3 regions of the Crystallibacter crystallopoietes genome follow, and region 2 is predicted to be linked to each of the others. Evidence: riboswitches for the same ligand, from Rfam matches in the RefSeq annotation. Region 2 holds a riboswitch; each other region holds the start of a gene.
The links. A riboswitch is a leader RNA that binds a small molecule or an ion and turns the genes downstream of it on or off. The one in region 2 is predicted to bind thiamine pyrophosphate.

Region 1 (5,528 bases), 2.1 Mb from region 2:
GGGTTGTTACCGCGGACCCTGCATCATGTGACGTCAGCCGGATGAAGACCTTGTTGTAGCGCCAGTCGAGGTCCGGATGGTGATTGGCCTCCTCGGCCAGCTCTCCCGCCCCGGCAATGAAATCGAGCGCAGCCCGCCCGTTCTCGAGCTTGAAGACGGTGACCAGCGCGCCTTCGCTGTGGCGCCAATCCGGCAGCGTCCTGAGCTGTTCATCGATCTGCTTGCTGTCCAGCTTGTCCTCGGCGCCCATTGCTCCTCCTGTGGCTAGAGATCAGGGCGGCCTGCAAACGATGATGAAGCCAAAGCGTGCTCCCGTTTGGGGATCCGGCCGCCTGTTGCCGCCAGCCTACCGGCCATGACCGCATGTTTGAAGGCTTCGGCCATCCGGACCGGATGCTGGGCCCTGGTCACTGCCGTGGCCAGCAGGACGGCGTCGCAGCCCAGCTCCATGGCCAGCGCCGCGTCCGACGCCGTGCCAATGCCGGCGTCCAGCACTACCGGAATCCCGGCGCGCGAGACAATCAACTCGATGTTGTGCGGATTGAGGATCCCCAGTCCGGTACCGATCGGAGCACCCAGCGGCATGACGGCGGCAGCACCCAGCAGCTCGAGCCGGCGGGCCAGCACCGGGTCGTCATTGGTGTACGCGAAGACCTTGAACCCGCGGTTGACCAGTGCCTCGGTTGCTTCCACGAGTTCCACCGCGTCGGGCAGCAGTGTCTCTTCGTCCGCGATGACTTCGAGTTTCACCCAGTTCGTTTCCAGGGCTTCACGCCCCAGCTCGGCGGTCATTACCGCCTCCCGCGCCGTGTAGCAGCCTGCCGTGTTCGGCAGTACCCGGATACCATTGCGTTCCAGCAGGTCGAAGACCGAGGTGCCAGTGCCGGCGGCGTAGCGGCGCATCGCTACCGTCGTGAGTTCCGTTCCGGAAGCCAGCAGGGCCTCGCCCAAACCATCCAGGCTCGGCGCGCCGCCCGTGCCCATGATCAGGCGCGATCCGAGCCTGACTCCGTCGATCATCAGTTCATCCATTATTCAGCCTCCCTGTACTGCGGTCACGAGTTCCACGCCGTCGCCGTCGGCGAGCACGGTCCGGGCCCAACTGCCGCGCGGCGCCACCTCAGAGTTCAGCGCTACAGCCACACCGAGCCGTCCGCCGTCGGCCGGCCGCCCGTCCTCCGTCAATTCGCGGCCGGTGGTCCCGGCCACCAGTTCGAGCAGTGTCGGCGCGGTCGGCAAGGTGTGCGGACTGCCGTTGACGGTGATCTTCATACGTGACTCTCCTTGGTCATATTGCTGAACCTGTCGGGATTGAATTGCAGTAGCTCGGCGGAGATTTGCACCCCGTCGATGAGATCGGCGCAGATCCTGGCCGCAACCGGCGTCAGCAGCACTCCGTGGCGGAAGAATCCGGTAGCAACTACCAGCCCCGGAAGCTCCTCCGCCCCTGCCGCCACCCGCCCAAGCAACGGCGCGTTATCCGGTGTTCCCGGCCGGGCGCGGCAGGTCATCTGTTCGAGCGCGAGTTCCGCAACTGCCGGCACCAGCGTCTGGGCGTCACGGAGCAACTGGTACACCCCGCCCGCCGACACGTCCGCGGAGCCGTCCTCACGCTGGGTGGCTCCGATTACCACCGTGCCGTCCCCGCGCGGGACAAGATAAACAGGGTGCCCGCGTACGATGCCCCGGATTGTGGAGGTGAGGAACGGCTGCAGGCCTGCCGGCACGCGCAGCCGCAGAATGTCCCCGTACACCGGACGCAGCGGCAGCCGCAGCCCTTCGGGCAGGCCGGAGAGTGCGGCGGCCGCAAGCCCGTTCGCCACCACCGTTTCGTCTGCCTCGATGGCCTCGCCGCCTGCCAGCTGCACGCCAGCAACGCTGCCGTCAGCATCCGTGAGGAGTCCGGCCGCCTTTTCACTAACGACGGCGGCGCCTGAGTTCCGCAGCATCTTCAGTAACGCTGCGGCAAGGGCCCGTGGATCCACCTGGTGGTCTCCCGGTGCGTAGAAGGCGCCGGTCAGAGCCGGGCCCAGGCTGGGTTCGAGCCGGCGGGCCTCGCGGCTGGTGATCTCATGAACCTCGAGCCCTTCGGCCAGCTGTGCCTGTTTCAGGTCTGCGAGCGCGGCGCGGTCCGCGGCGTCGAAAGCGGCCACCAAGGTCCCGGTTTCCTGGTAGCCGGTCTCCCCCAGCCCTGCAATGAACCCGGGGTAAAGCCGGGCGGACTCACGGGTCAGCGCGAGCAACCGCTCTTCCTGGTAGTGCAATTCGCTGACCGGGGCCAGCATGCCGGCGGCGGCGTAGGTGGCGCCCGCGCCGGGAGCGGGATCGATGACGGTGACACGGTGGCCGCGGCGGGTGGCTTCTGCGGCGATACCCAGTCCCACTATGCCCGCACCGATGACGGCAATATGTTTGGACAACTTTGAGCTTCCTTCCCTACGCCGGCATGACCCGGATCAGGTTCGACGGTCGGTGCCAGGCACCCTCTCAGCCTGTCGGCCGCCGGCAATTGCCGCACGTGCCGCGTATCAGGCTCCCGCAGTGTTTTCTCCAGTGTAGCCATAGTCGCGGCTTCGCCGTCGTCACATGCTGCCGCAAGCCGGCGTCCCGCCACCGCGGAGTTCCTTGCGCGGTTTGCCTTATGGTTGCAGGTATGGATTTTTCCTCTGCCCAGCTTTACCTTTGCACCGACGCGCGCCGCGACCGTGGGGACTTCGAGCAGTTCCTCGATGCTGCCTACTCCGGCGGCGTGGACATCATCCAGTTGCGGGACAAGACCCTCGACGCCGCCGAGGAGCTGGAGCTGCTCGGCGTGCTCGCCGACGTTGCCGCCCGGCATGCGAAGCCGTGGTCCGTCAATGACAGGGCGGATCTGGCTGCGGTGGCCGGGGCGCCGGTCTTCCACGTCGGCCAGCAGGACCTGCCGCCGGCCGCGGCGCGCTCTTTGCTCGGGCCCGCTGCCGCCATCGGCCGCTCCACGCACACTCCGGAACAGGCAGCAGCCGCCCTGGCCGATGACACCCTGGACTATTTCTGCACCGGTCCGCTCTGGGCCACTCCGACCAAGCCGGGCCGGGCCGCCGTCGGTCTTCAGCTGGTGGAATTTACTGCCGCCCAGCAGGGGCAGACGGGTTCCGGCAAGCCGTGGTTTGCGATCGGCGGCATCGATCTGGACAACATCGACCGGGTGACGGAGGCCGGGGCCAAACGCGTGGTCGTCGTCCGTGCCGTCACCGATGCCGATGATCCCGCGGAGGCCGCCCGGGCGCTGAAGTCCGCGCTGCCGCCGCTGTAGCCGCTGGTTCCACCCGCCGGGCTGCCTGAACGCTTAGGCGGTCAGGCCCAAGGCATTCATCCGGCGGGAATGGTTCCGGGTGAGTTCCGCAAAGAGTTCCGCCGTAACGGTCTGCTGGGCGGCCGGGTCATCCAGCCCCAGCAGGGCGCCCAGGAAGGCGCGCTCGATCCCGATGCGCTGCGCCTGCGTCAACGCCTCGCCGACCAGCCGCCGGCCCCACAGGGCAAGCCTCGAGGCCAGCCGCTCGTCATGTTCCAGCGCCCTGCGCAGCCGGGTGGTGAGCAAGGTCAGCTGGTCTTCGTTTTCTTTGATCCTGGACACCAGCGCGCGTGTATCGGGATCCAGCCGGTCGGCGATCGCCCGGTAGAAATCTCCCGAGACGGCGTCGGTAACATAGGCCTTCATCAACGATTCGTACCAGTCTCCGGGCCGCGTCCGCTCATGGAACGCGTCGATCGAAGCTTGGAAGGGCGCCATGGCAACTTGCACGTCGACGCCGAGGCGGGCCAGCTCGGCGCTGACAAGTTCAAAGTGCCCGAATTCGACAACGGCTAGGCGTCCGAGATCAGCGCGGTCTTTCAAAGTCGGTGAGAACCGGGCGTCCGAGGAGAACCGCTCGAAGGCGGACAGCTCGCCGTAGGCCATGACGCCGTAAAGATCAACGACATGCTGCAGCTGTTCCGCTCCTGTCCCATTGCTGGTGGCCGGACGATCAGCGGGGAAGGATCCTTCGGAACTCATGAGCACTACCCTAACGCCCCACCTGCGGCGCTGTGGCGATAGGCTGAGCCTGTGCCGTATTCACACGTTGACGCCAGAGTTAATGAATCGCAGCATCTGCTCGCCCGTGTGCTGAAGGAACTGCGCACCGAGCTGGAACTTCCTGCGGCGTTCAGCCCTTCGGTCATCGCGGAGGCCGAGAAGGCCGTGGCGCAACTGCCCATGCCTGCCGCGGATCTGACCGCCCTGGACTTTGTCACCATCGATCCACCGAGCTCCACCGACCTGGACCAGGCGATGTACATCGAGCGCGACGGCGGGGGCTACCGGCTCTGGTATGCCATCGCCGATGTTCCCGCTTTTGTTGCTCCCGGCGGTGAACTTGACGCTGAGACGCGACGGCGCGGCCAGACCATCTACGCTCCTGACGGACGCATTCCGCTTCACCCGCCGGTAATCAGCGAAGACGCCGGCAGCCTCCTCCCGGACCAGGACCGCAGCGCCTTCGTGTGGGAATTCGAGCTCGACGCCGCCGCGGTCGTCAGTACGGTCTCGTTGCGCCGGGCCAGAATACGCAGCCGCGCCAAGCTGAACTACGAACAGGTCCAGCAGGACATCGATTCCGGCGAAGCGCCGGTCTATCTGCAGCTGCTCAAAGAAGTAGGGCGGAAGCGCATCGAGCTGGAGCGGCAGCGCGGCGGCGCCAGCCTGAACCTGCCGGACGAGGAAATAGCCCATGACGGCCGCCATTACTTCATCGTGGCGAGGCCCGCACGGCCGGTCGAGGACTGGAACGCCCAGATTTCGCTGATGACCGGCATGGCGGCAGCGGAAATCATGCTCGAGGGCAAGGTAGGGATCCTGCGCACCATGCCCGCTCCGGACGAGGAGTCGGAGGCCCGCTTCCGCCGCCAGACCAAGGCGCTGGGCCACCCCTGGCCGGAGGGAATTGCCTACGGCGAATATCTGCGCGGCCTCAACACCGCGGATCCGAAACAGCTGGCATTGATGAACGCCGCCGGGTCGCTGTTCCGCGGTGCCGGCTACACACCGTTCGATGGCGAGGTGCCGCAGGAACAGACCCAGGCGGCGATCGCCGCGCCATACGCCCACACCACCGCACCGCTGCGCCGGCTGGTGGACCGTTTCGTGCTGGTCATCTGCGAGGCGTTGTGCGCCAAGACCGAGGTGCCCGGCTGGGCCCGGCAGGCCTTGCCCGAACTCCCCCAGCTGATGGCTGCCTCGGACCAGCTGTCCGGACGGTTGGAACGTGCGGCACTGGACGCGGTGGAAGCGGCACTGCTCAGCCACCGGGTGGGCGAGGAATTCGACGCCGTGGTGATCTCGGCCCGCAATTCCAGCAATCACTCGAACCATAATTCCAATGGCAATGGCCGTCAGGACGCCGTCCCGCACGGCACTATCCAGATCAGTGATCCCGCTGTCAGCGCGCGTTGCGACGGGGAACTGCAGGCCGGCACCGCCATCAGGGCCCGTCTGGTCGAGGCGGATA
Region 2 (5,528 bases):
CGTTGAAGCGCGCAGCACCCTGGAGGTGAAGCTGGCCGCTTTGGCAGCAACGAGACGGACAGACGAGGATCTGGCCGGCATTGAGAAAGCCTTGAGCGTCATGGAAGACGAAGTCGGCAAGGGGGACCGGGGCGCCCACGGAGACGAACTTTTCCATCAGGCAGTAACGGAGGCCGCGCACTCGCCGGTGCTCGCGCAGCTCATGACGTTTATCGCCGAAATGGTTCTCGAAACGCGCCTTGAATCATTAGGACAGCCAGGCCGCCCGGAGCAGTCTCTAGCGTCCCACCGCAAGATTGCCGATGCCATCAAGGCCCAGGACCCGGACCTGGCCGCCGCAGCCATGCAGGCCCACATCGAACTGGTCTCGGACGTGGCGCTGCTCAAGTAAGAAAGCTGCGGAATTTTTTAGTGCAGGTCGAGCACAGGCGGTTCGAAGATCCACGGCTCGGTGGGCAGTTGACCGGGTGAGAACGCCTCGAGTACCTGCTCCAGCGGCCCGGCCGGGAGGCCGACCGAGCGCAGGACCATGTCCCGCACCGTGCCGGGACCAATCCCGGCCAGCGCGAGGGTGCGCAGGGAAATGGCGCCGTCGCGCTTGGCGATCCGGCGGTGATGGGTATTCAACACCAGCGGCACATGGACATATTCGACCGGCGCCAGGCCGAGCAGGGACGCCAGATAGGCCTGCCGGGGCGTGGAACTGAGCAGGTCATCGCCGCGGACCACCTGGTCGATGCCCTGCTCCGCATCGTCGACGACGACGGCGAGGTTGTAGGCCGGCACGCCATCGTTGCGCAGCAGCACCAGGTCGTCGACGACGCCGGTGTACTCGCCGTGCAGCCGGTCGGTCACGGTGTATTCGGTGACCCCGGCGCGCAGCCGGAGCGCAGCGGGACGCTCCTGCCGCCGTCGTTCGCGTTCTGCATCGCTGAGGTTGCGGCAGGTTCCGGGGTAGGCGCCGGCCGGGGCGTGCGGAGCGCTGGGGGCTTCGGCGATCTCCCTGCGGGTACAGAAGCATTCGTAGACCCGACCCGCGTCGGCCAGGGCGGTGATGGCCGCGCGGTAGAGGGGGAAGCGGTCCGTCTGGCTGAGCACGTTGCCATCCCATGTAAGCCCGACGGCGGCCAGATCCTCGAGTACTTTGTCTTCCGCTCCGGCGCGGGCTCGGTCCAGATCCTCGATCCGCAGCAGGAAATCGCGGCCGGTGCTGCGGGCGAAGAGCCAGGCAAGGATGGCGGTGCGCAGGTTTCCTACATGCAGTTCGCCCGAGGGGCTGGGGGCGAAGCGGCCGGCTCCGGCGTCGATAGGAGGCACGGGTCCAGTCTATAAAGCGAAGTCGCCGACGGCCGGGCGGTCCAGTCCCAGATGCTCGCGCAGCGTGCTGCCGGTGTAGGAGGTGCGGAACAGCCCCCTGCGCTGCAGCACCGGAATGACGCGGTCCACAAACTCGTTCAGGGAATCCGGCAGCAGCGGCGGCATCAGGTTGAATCCGTCCGCGCCGCCGGAGGTGAACCAAAGCTCGATCTGGTCCGCCACCTGTTCGGGCGTGCCGGTCATGGTGCAGTGTCCGCCGCCGGCCGCCAGCCTTCCGAGCAACTGGCGCACCGTAGGCTTTTCGGCGTCGATAATGCGCAGGATGGTGGTGTAGCGGCCCTGCGGGCCGGTGAATTCCGACGCCGGCGGGAGGCTTGGCACGGGCGCGTCCAGCTCCCAGCCGCTGCAGTCCTGCTGGATGAAGGTGCCCAGCTGGGCCAGAGAGTGTTCCGTGGGCAGCAGCGCATCGGTTTCGGCCTGCTTGGCCTTGGCTTCCGCCGTCGTTGTCCCGAGGTAAGTCACCAGGCCAGGCATGACGGCAACCTTGTCCGGGTTCCGCCCGGCTGCGGCGATGCGGCGCTTCACATCCGCGTAGTAGGCCTGCGCGCTGGCCAGATCGTAGGCGACGGCGTAGATGCCTTCGGCATAGCGGGCGGCGAGGTCGCGTCCCTGCTCCGAGGCACCGGCTTGGAACAGCACCGGCCGGCCCTGCGGGGAGCGCGGGACGGTTAGCGGGCCGTCCACCAGAAAGTGCTGTCCTGAATGGTGGAGCGGCGCAACTTCGGCCGGATCCGCGTAGTAGCCCTGCCGGTCGAGGACGAGCGCGTCGTCGGTCCAGGAATCCCACAGCCGCTGGGCGACGTCGATGAATTCGGCGGCGCGGTCGTAGCGTTCCTGATGTCCGGGAATGGCCGCCATGCCGTGGTTGCGTGCCTCGGCGTCGAACATCGATGTGACGACGTTCCAACCGATGCGCCCGGCGCTGATGTGGTCCAGCGAGGCCAGCATGCGGGCGGCGTGGAAGGGCGTGTAGAAGGTGGCCGACACGGTACTGACCAGGCCGATCCTGCTGGTGGCCCGGGCCATGGCTGACAGCGCGGTGAGGGGTTCCAGATGCCAGAGCGGCCCCGCGCCCAGGTTGCCGGTTGAGTGCCCGTCGGCGAAGAAAACAGCATCGAACAGGCCTCGCTCCGCGGTTTGGGCCAGCCGCTCGTAGAATGCGATGTCGCCGAGCTGTTCAATGGGCGATTGCGGCCGGCGCCAGGCGGCGCTGTGGTGGCCGCAGCCGAACAGGAACGCGTTGAAGTGCAGTTGCCGCGCCGCCATTAGTTCATCACCAGTCCGCCGTCGACCATCAGGTTCTGCCCGGTCACCGAGCGGGCCCAGGGCGACGCGAAGAACAGTACCGCGTCGGCCAGTTCTTCCGGCGTCGTTACTTTGCGCAGCGGGGTGGAGGCGGCGATCAGGTCGAAGACCTCATCTGGTGTGGCAGCGCTGGCGTCGGTGGTGCGGAGCAGCCCGCCGGAGACCATGTTGACGGTGACGTTGTGCTGGCCCAGGTCCGCCGCCAGCGTCCGGGTCAGCGAGAGCAGGGCCGCCTTGGCGGCCGTGTAGTCGTGGTACGGCACCACCGGATTCTGGAAGAGGTTGGTGCCGATGTTGATGATCCGGCCGAACCGGTGGCCGCGCATGCCGGGAAGTGCCTGCTGAGCGGTGTTCAGCGCGCCGCGCACGCTGCCGGAAAACTGGGTTTCGAACTCGGACCACGAGATATCGGCGGCGTTGGAGCGGGCATCCCCGTTGAAGGAGAAATCCGCCAGCGCGTTATTGACCACCGTGGTTACTGCGCCGCCGAAATGGGCTTCGGCACGGCTGAACAGCTCCGCCACCTGCCCGGCATCGGTGACGTCCGCACGAAGAGCCAGGGCCTGTTCCGGCCCGAACTTGGCGGCCAGCTCCTCGGCTGCCGAGCCGCTGTTGCGGTAATTGATGACTACCCGGGCGCCGGCTTCCGCGAAGGCTGCGACGATCCGAGCGCCGAGGCCACGGCCGCCGCCGGTTACCAGTACGGTCTGTTCTGCGAGCTGCATAGAGGTTCTCCACCTTGAATAAGGCGAAAAGATGGGTGCAGCGCACCGCACGGCAGCCGCTGCATGACATCCCTTCGCTAGTACGAACTAGATCAGGTTCAACGGGTTTACTCTCAGCCCCGAAAGGGGCACCCCGTGTCACTGCGTGCGAGTCTACCTGCGCGAGCGGGTTACTGCAGCAACGCCACCTCCAATCGGTCTATGAAGCTCGACGTCGTTACGCCCGGTAGTCCATCACCACTTGAGAAGGCGGTCCCTGAGCCAGCATCTCCTTGGTGACCCCATGGAGCTCGAGAATTTTGTCCTTGAACCAGACGTCGAAGGGATCATCCGAGCCGGCCAGCATGCTGAACCCTCCGGCGACGCTTTCGCCCTCATGGAACAAGGCGGCAAAGTCTCCTTCGGGCGACTGGACCAGGCCGATCACTTCGCGGCTGGCCCCGAGGCGCTGCCTGGACTTGGCGAAATCGTCCTTCCGCGGACCGTTGATCTCCTCCACGAAAGCTCTCCACGCTTCAAGCTTCCCGGGCAGGATGGGCACAAACCAAGTAATACATTCCATGACGGATCCTTCTTTTGCTGCTGCAGGGAACTCATGGTGCGAGCCGGTGTAGGGCTCATCGTAGGCCTGGCCCGGGAAGGCGGACACCCTCAAACTGAGGGGACGCAGCGGAGATCGGCGCGCCGTAGCCGGGCGGCCAGGAGCCGGTCATCCTGAAGCGGGCTGCCGAGGTCGTTCCCGGTCGCCGCGGTCCCTGTTCGGGAGGGCTAATCTGGAGCGGTGATCATCGTCCTTGGGGCATTGATGGTTTTCCTGGGCCTGCTCTGGTGGGTCCTTTCCCTCCTGCTGCCGGATGGGATCGCGCTGATTGGAACCGTGGTTATTGGCGGAGCCGTGGTTGCGGTGCTCGCGTTTGTGTACCTGAAGTCAGAGCGCTTCGGTCGGCCGGAGGAGCGGGACTACAGCCGCCGGTTCCGGACCGTCCTGCGGGAAGCCGGGCGTGCCGGCCGGTACGAGGAGATCTGGGCCGTCACCCGCAGGGAAACCGCCGATCAGGACATGGCATTGTTTATTGCCGCCGACGAGCAAGGGCACCCTCGACGGATTCATCGCCGAATGGGACCAGGCGCTGCGGCACGGTAGGCAGGACGAGGTCTTCCGAGAGCGCCGGCGCAGCTGAATAAATCTCCGCCGGCTGCCCGGCGTGGTTGCCGTCCCGGCTGGCTCAATCCTCCAGGTAAGCCGGGGTGAAGAGCAGATTCAGACCTTCGGCAATGGTCGGATGGGTGATGACGGCGTCCCGTACCGCAGTGAAATCCAGGCCGGCCAGCATGGCCATCTGGACCACGGCGATGGCTTCGCTGGCCTCGGTGCCCAGCAGCGCCACGCCCAGGATGCTGCCGGTCTTCCGGTCCAGCACGGCCTTCCACACGCCCTCGGTCTGGCCCAGTGTGCGGGCGCGCGGGATGGCGGCAACCGGCATCTTGGCGATGCGCACCTCGTGGCCGGCCTCGCGGGCCTGCTGCTCCGTCAGGCCGACCCGGCCCAGTTCCGGCGTGATGAAGACGGTGTAGGGAATGAGCCGTCCCTCAGTAGTGCGGGCCTCGCCGTCGCCATGCCGGGCGGCCAAATTCGCTTTGAGGATGCGGTAGTCGTCGTAGGAAGCATGCGTGAACTGCGGGGTTCCGGCAGCGTCGCCGGCAGCCCACACGCCGTCGGCTGCCCGCAACTGCTCGTCGACCCCGATGAAGCCGCGGTCGTCCAGAACCACGCCAGTAGCTTCCAAATTGGCGCCGTCGGTCATGGGTTTCCGGCCGAGCGCCACCAGGACGTCCTTTCCGCTGAGCGTTTCGCCGTTGTCAAGGGTGACGGTGACGGAGCCGTCCGCAGCGCGCTGGATCGCTTCGGCAGCGGCGCCGAGGCGGACGGTGATGCCGGCGTCGATAAAGGCCTTCTTGACCGCGGCCGACACGTCTTCGTCCTCGCGGCCCAGCAACTGGTTCCCGCGCTGGACGATCGTCACATCGACGCCGATGGTGTTGAGCAGGTCCGCAAATTCGCAGCCGATGTAGCCGCCGCCGAGGATGACAATGCTCTCCGGCAGCGACTCAAGCTCGAGC
Region 3 (5,528 bases), 1.5 Mb from region 2:
AGTTCCTGGCCCGGCGTGAATCCGTGGACCGCCAGATGATTGTCCGCCAGCGCGATGACAGGATCCAGATCGGTGTCCTTGAAGACGGCGTGCTGGCCGAGCATTTCGTGTCCAAGACGCAGCAAGATTCCCTGATCGGCAACGTCTACGTTGGCAAGGTCCAGAACGTGCTGCCGAGCATGGAAGCGGCGTTCGTTGACATTGGGCGCGGCCGCAATGCCGTGCTGTACGCCGGCGAGGTCAACTGGGAGGCCGCGCATCTGGAGGGCCAGCCCCGCCGGATCGAGAACGCACTGAAGTCCGGCGACTCGGTGCTCGTCCAGGTCACGAAGGACCCGGTAGGCCACAAGGGTGCCCGCCTGACCAGCCAGATCTCGCTGCCCGGCCGCTTCCTCGTCTACGTGCCCGGCGGTTCCATGACCGGCATCTCCCGGAAGCTGCCTGACGTGGAGCGCAACCGACTCAAGAAGATCCTGAAGGAACACGTCCCCGAGGGCGCCGGCGTCATTGTCCGCACCGCGGCCGAAGGCGCCAGCGAAGAAGAGTTGATGAACGACATCAACCGGCTTCGCGCGCAGTGGGAAGGGATCGAACGCAAGTCGACCTCCAACAAGACGCTGCCGCCGGAACTGCTCTACGCAGAGCCTGACCTGACCATCAAGGTGGTCCGCGACGTCTTCAACGAGGACTTCTCGAAGCTCATCGTGTCCGGTGAAGAGGCCTGGGACACCATCGAGGCCTACGTGACCTATGTGGCACCGGATCTCGTGGACAGGCTGGAGAAGTGGACCGGCGCGGACGACATCTTCGCGGCCAACAGGATCGACGAGCAGATCCACAAGGCCCTCGAGCGCAAGGTCTTCCTGCCCTCGGGCGGGTCGCTGGTCATCGACCGTACCGAAGCCATGACCGTGGTGGACGTCAACACCGGCAAGTTCACCGGCTCCGGCGGCAACCTCGAAGAGACCGTCACCAAGAACAACCTGGAGGCGGCCGAAGAGGTAGTCCGGCAGCTGCGCCTGCGCGACATCGGCGGCATCATCGTCATCGACTTCATCGACATGGTGCTCGAGGCCAACCGCGATCTGGTGCTGCGCCGACTGGTCGAATGCCTGGGCCGGGACCGGACCAAGCACCAGGTAGCCGAAGTGACGTCGCTGGGCCTGGTCCAGATGACCCGCAAGCGGATGGGCACCGGGCTGCTGGAGGTCTTCGGCGAGAACTGCGAGCATTGCGGCGGCCGCGGCGTGGTCACCCACGACGAACCGCTGGAGCACCGCCGTGCCGCGGTGGCTGCTGAGCACCACCAGCACCTTGTCCGCGCTGAAAAGCCGGGGCGGCCGGAGAAGCCGTCCCGCAGTGAAAAGCGCCGGAGCAAGAGCCAGAACAACCAGGGCGCTGCGCCCTCGACGCCGGACAATGTTGTGGAACCGGAGCATGAGGACGACGCCGAGCGGCAAGCCAAGGCTCAGGCGGCCCGTGCCGCACTGGCCTCCATCGCCGCCGCAACCCACGCCGCCCATGAGGCCGAGGAACACGAGGCGGCCCGCAAGGCGGAACCGGCTGCAACCCCCGAGGCTCCGGTCCTGACCATCAACGGCGAAAAGGTTGTGCTGCCCCGCGCCGAACACAGCCCGGTAGCGGCCCGCGAAGAGCCGGTCCTGACGCTGGCGAGCCTGACGGATGCCTTCAACAAGGTCAGCCCGGAGATCGTCACGGAGCCGGAGCCGGAAACGCAACCGGAACCTGCGGGAAAGCCTGAGGTGACGCCGACGCCGGCTCCGGAGGCAAAACCTGAGGTGACGGCGCCGCCGGAGCGCCGCGGCCGCCGTCGTCGTGCCGCAAGCAGCCCCCAGGGATCCGCGAATCAAGCCCCCATTGAGCAGCGTGACGGCATGGAGCAGTCCGCGAAGGCGGCCCCGGCAGTTCAGCCGGCCTCCGGAGCGGGCGGCGCCGATGCGTCGGCGGGCCATGAAGAAGCTGGGGCCAAGCCTGATGCCGAGAAAAAGACTCCGGTGCAGCCGGTCATTCTGGGAGTCGGAGTTCCCGCGTCGGAACTCTGATCCCACACTGAGTAATTGCTGCTAGTAACAGGGGCGGTCCTTTCATGTCGAAAGGACCGCCCCTGATGCATTAGGCTGGCAGCAGTGACACGGGGTGCCAGCGACTGGCTGGCTGAGATTTTAGACCCGTTGAACCTGAACCAGTTAGGACTGGCGGAGGGATGTCGCTGCAGTCTTCGGGCCGCTGGCTGGCCAGCGTGGAATTCTGCCGTGCGTGTTCCGCCCTGAGCAGCAACGGAGCAGCCATGACCATTCGAACCACCCCCAGGGTTTTGAGCATTGCAGGAACCGATCCGTCCGGCGGCGCCGGGATCCAGGCGGACCTGAAGAGCATCGCAGCGAACGGCGGCTACGGTATGGCCGCGGTGACCGCCCTGGTAGCGCAGAACACCCAAGGCGTGCGCTCCGTCCACACGCCGCCGGCGTCATTCCTCACCGAACAGCTCACCGCGGTCAGCGACGACGTCTGCATCGATGCGGTGAAGATCGGCATGCTTGGTGACAGCGAGGTGATTGGCACGGTAGGCCGCTGGCTCGCTGAGGTGAGCCCCGCCGTCGTTGTCCTGGACCCGGTGATGGTGGCCACCAGCGGCGACCGGCTGCTGGCTGCGGAAGCGGAGGAAGCGCTGCGCCTGTTGCTCAACCAGGCCCACCTCGTGACGCCGAACCTGCCGGAGCTGGCGGTGCTGCTCGGTGCCGCGCCTGCCGCAGACTGGCAAGAGGCGCTGGCGCAGGGGAGGGAGCTCTCCCGCCGGCATGGCGTGATGGTTCTGGTCAAGGGCGGACACCTGCCCGCGGAGGACTGCCCCGATGCGCTGGTGGATGTGAACGGCCGGCTGGCGGGCGAGGTGGTTGAATTCCGTTCAGGGCGGGTGCGGACGAAAAACACGCACGGGACCGGCTGCTCGCTCTCGGCAGCGATGGCCACGGTGCAGGCCCGGACGGGGGACTGGACGGAGTCGCTCAAAGAGGTCAAGGAGTGGCTGTTCGGTGCGCTGGTGCGCGCTGACGAGCTGGAGGTCGGGAAGGGCAGCGGGCCCATCCACCATTTCCACCAGCACACGCCGCGTCCGGCGGACCGGTTCAGCACGGAAGTCTGGGAACGCACCGCCGGCATCCGGGCCGAGATCATGGAGCTGGATTTTGTGCGGCAGCTCGCGGCGGGGACCTTGAGCGAAGCGCAGTTCGGCTACTACCTGGCCCAGGACGCGCGCTACCTTAATGGCTACTCGCGGGCACTGGCCCGTGCCAGCGCGCTGGCGCCGACCGAGCAGGAACAGCTTTTCTGGGCCAAGAGCGCGCATAACTGCATCGAAGTCGAGGCTCAGCTGCACCGGGAATGGCTCGCCGGCCGCGGCGTCCAGTCGGAACAGGGGCCGGTCACCAAGGCGTACGTGGACCACTTGCTTGCCGTTAGCGCCGCGGGGAGCTACGCGGAGCTGGTGGCCGCTGTGGTTCCGTGCTACTGGCTGTATGCCCACGTAGGCGGTGAACTGTATGACCGGTACAAGTCCGCCGGAGCCGCGGGTCACCCGTACGGCGCGTGGATCGAGACTTATGCGGACGAGGAATTTGCGGAAGCCACCCGGCAGGCCGTGGCAATCATGGACGCGGCTGCCCAGCAGCTGCCGGAGCAGGAACGCGAACGGATGATGGCCGCCTTCGAGCATTCGGCGCGTTATGAGCTCCACTTTTTCGATGCGCCGAGGCTTTATGCTTGAACCACAACCGGTGTGGCCGGGCTAACAGCGCAGTTCCGCGGCGCGCCGCGGGGGCGTCATTTGCAGGAAATAGCGGAAATAGCGTAATCTTGATCTTCGGTGCGAACGCCTTCGAAGGGTAAATCCCGTAGGCGTCACTGCACAGTGCTGGCAGGCATCCTTTTACCGCCTGTATTCAAAGCGCATAACTGTATTAAACGTCGAGAGAAGTGAGTTCCCAAGTGGTGTACGCGATTGTCCGCGCAGGCGGCCGCCAAGAAAAGGTTTCCGTTGGAGACCTCGTAACCCTTGACCGCGTCCCCGGTGGAGCCGGTAGCACCTTCGAGCTGCCCGCGCTGCTCCTGGTCGATGGCGACAAGGTTACCTCCGCAGCTGATGAGCTGGCCAAGGTCAAGGTCACTGCAGAGATCATTGAGAATCTTCGCGGGCCGAAGATTGTCATCCAGAAGTTCAAGAACAAGACCGGCTACAAGAAGCGCCAGGGCTACCGTTCCGAACTGACCAAGGTCAAGGTCACCTCCATCGCGTAATTGCGGTCGGCAGGCTTCCAACAGTTTCCATAGACACAAAAGGTAGGCATAGCAAATGGCACATAAGAAAGGTGCGAGCTCCACTCGCAACGGTCGCGATTCCAACGCTCAGCGTTTGGGCGTAAAGCGCTTCGGCGGCCAGGTTGTTTCCGCTGGTGAGATCATCGTCCGCCAGCGTGGCACCCACTTCCACCCGGGCGCCAACGTCGGCCGTGGCGGCGACGACACCCTGTTCGCCCTCGAGGCCGGTGCGGTTGAGTTTGGTACTCGCCGCGGACGCCGCGTTGTGAACATCGTTGCTGCAGCAGCTGCCGAGTAATTTTCGGCAGTAATACAGCTTTCCAGTGAGGCGGGCCGCGGGTCCGCCTCACTGGTGTTTAACCAGACTAGAATCACTGATGGGCACATCCGGTGTGAACCGGGATCACCTGAAGTAAAAGGAGATAAACGTGGCAACTTTCGTTGACCGGGTTGTATTGCATGTATCCGGTGGAACCGGGGGCCACGGCTGTGTTTCCGTCAAGCGTGAAAAGTTCAAGCCGCTGGGCGGTCCGGACGGCGGTAACGGTGGCAACGGCGGCGACGTCATCCTGCGGGTCGACTCGCAGACCACCACCCTGCTGTCCTACCACCACGCACCGCACCGGCACGCCAGCAACGGCGACTTCGGCAAGGGCGATATGCGCCATGGCAGCAACGGCGAAACGCTGATCCTGCCTGTCCCGGACGGCACCGTGGTCAAGACCAAGGACGGCGAAGTGCTGGCCGACCTCATTGGCGAAGGCGCCGAGTACGTGGCGGCGGCTGGCGGCCAGGGCGGGCTGGGCAATGCCTCGCTGTCGTCGCAGAAGCGCAAGGCTCCTGGCTTTGCCCTGCTGGGGGTCCCCGGCGACGAGCGGGACATCGTCCTGGAGCTGAAGACCGTGGCGGATATCGCGCTGGTAGGCTTCCCCTCGGCCGGTAAGTCGAGCCTGATTGCGGCCCTGAGTGCCGCGCGGCCGAAGATCGCCGACTATCCCTTCACCACGTTGGTGCCCAACCTGGGCGTCGTCCAGGCCGGCGACGTGCGGTTCACCGTCGCCGATGTGCCCGGGCTGATCCCCGGTGCCAGCGAAGGCAAGGGCCTGGGCCACGAATTCCTGCGCCACGTAGAGCGGTGCGCCGCCCTGGTGCACGTTCTCGACTGCGCCAGCCTGGAAGCCGACCGCGACCCG

Region 1: it holds a riboswitch for thiamine pyrophosphate, as region 2 does, so the genes downstream of both, thiO (glycine oxidase ThiO) here and AC20117_RS12900 (3-oxoacyl-ACP reductase) in region 2, are expected to answer to the same signal.
Region 3: it holds a riboswitch for thiamine pyrophosphate, as region 2 does, so the genes downstream of both, thiD (bifunctional hydroxymethylpyrimidine kinase/phosphomethylpyrimidine kinase) here and AC20117_RS12900 (3-oxoacyl-ACP reductase) in region 2, are expected to answer to the same signal.

The regions. Positions count from the first base shown of each region.
Region 1 covers NZ_CP018863.1:123,103-128,630, forward strand. Annotated here, with positions in the region: gene AC20117_RS00555 (4a-hydroxytetrahydrobiopterin dehydratase) at 1-250, opposite strand, end outside; gene AC20117_RS00560 (thiazole synthase) at 265-1,032, opposite strand; gene thiS (sulfur carrier protein ThiS) at 1,036-1,272, opposite strand; gene thiO (glycine oxidase ThiO) at 1,269-2,420, opposite strand; TPP riboswitch at 2,417-2,550, opposite strand; gene thiE (thiamine phosphate synthase) at 2,654-3,295, shown strand; gene AC20117_RS00580 (ferritin-like fold-containing protein) at 3,329-4,036, opposite strand; gene AC20117_RS00585 (RNB domain-containing ribonuclease) at 4,088-5,528, shown strand, end outside.
Region 2 covers NZ_CP018863.1:2,742,641-2,748,168, forward strand. Annotated here, with positions in the region: gene AC20117_RS12885 (FadR/GntR family transcriptional regulator) at 1-391, shown strand, start outside; gene gluQRS (tRNA glutamyl-Q(34) synthetase GluQRS) at 409-1,317, opposite strand; gene AC20117_RS12895 (LLM class flavin-dependent oxidoreductase) at 1,327-2,643, opposite strand; gene AC20117_RS12900 (3-oxoacyl-ACP reductase) at 2,643-3,407, opposite strand; TPP riboswitch at 3,460-3,553, opposite strand; gene AC20117_RS12905 (hypothetical protein) at 3,625-3,969, opposite strand; gene AC20117_RS12910 (hypothetical protein) at 4,189-4,551, shown strand; gene AC20117_RS12915 (dihydrolipoyl dehydrogenase family protein) at 4,634-5,528, opposite strand, start outside.
Region 3 covers NZ_CP018863.1:4,229,003-4,234,530, reverse strand. Annotated here, with positions in the region: gene AC20117_RS19495 (Rne/Rng family ribonuclease) at 1-2,063, shown strand, start outside; TPP riboswitch at 2,144-2,242, shown strand; gene thiD (bifunctional hydroxymethylpyrimidine kinase/phosphomethylpyrimidine kinase) at 2,309-3,784, shown strand; gene rplU (50S ribosomal protein L21) at 4,006-4,314, shown strand; gene rpmA (50S ribosomal protein L27) at 4,370-4,633, shown strand; gene obgE (GTPase ObgE) at 4,764-5,528, shown strand, end outside.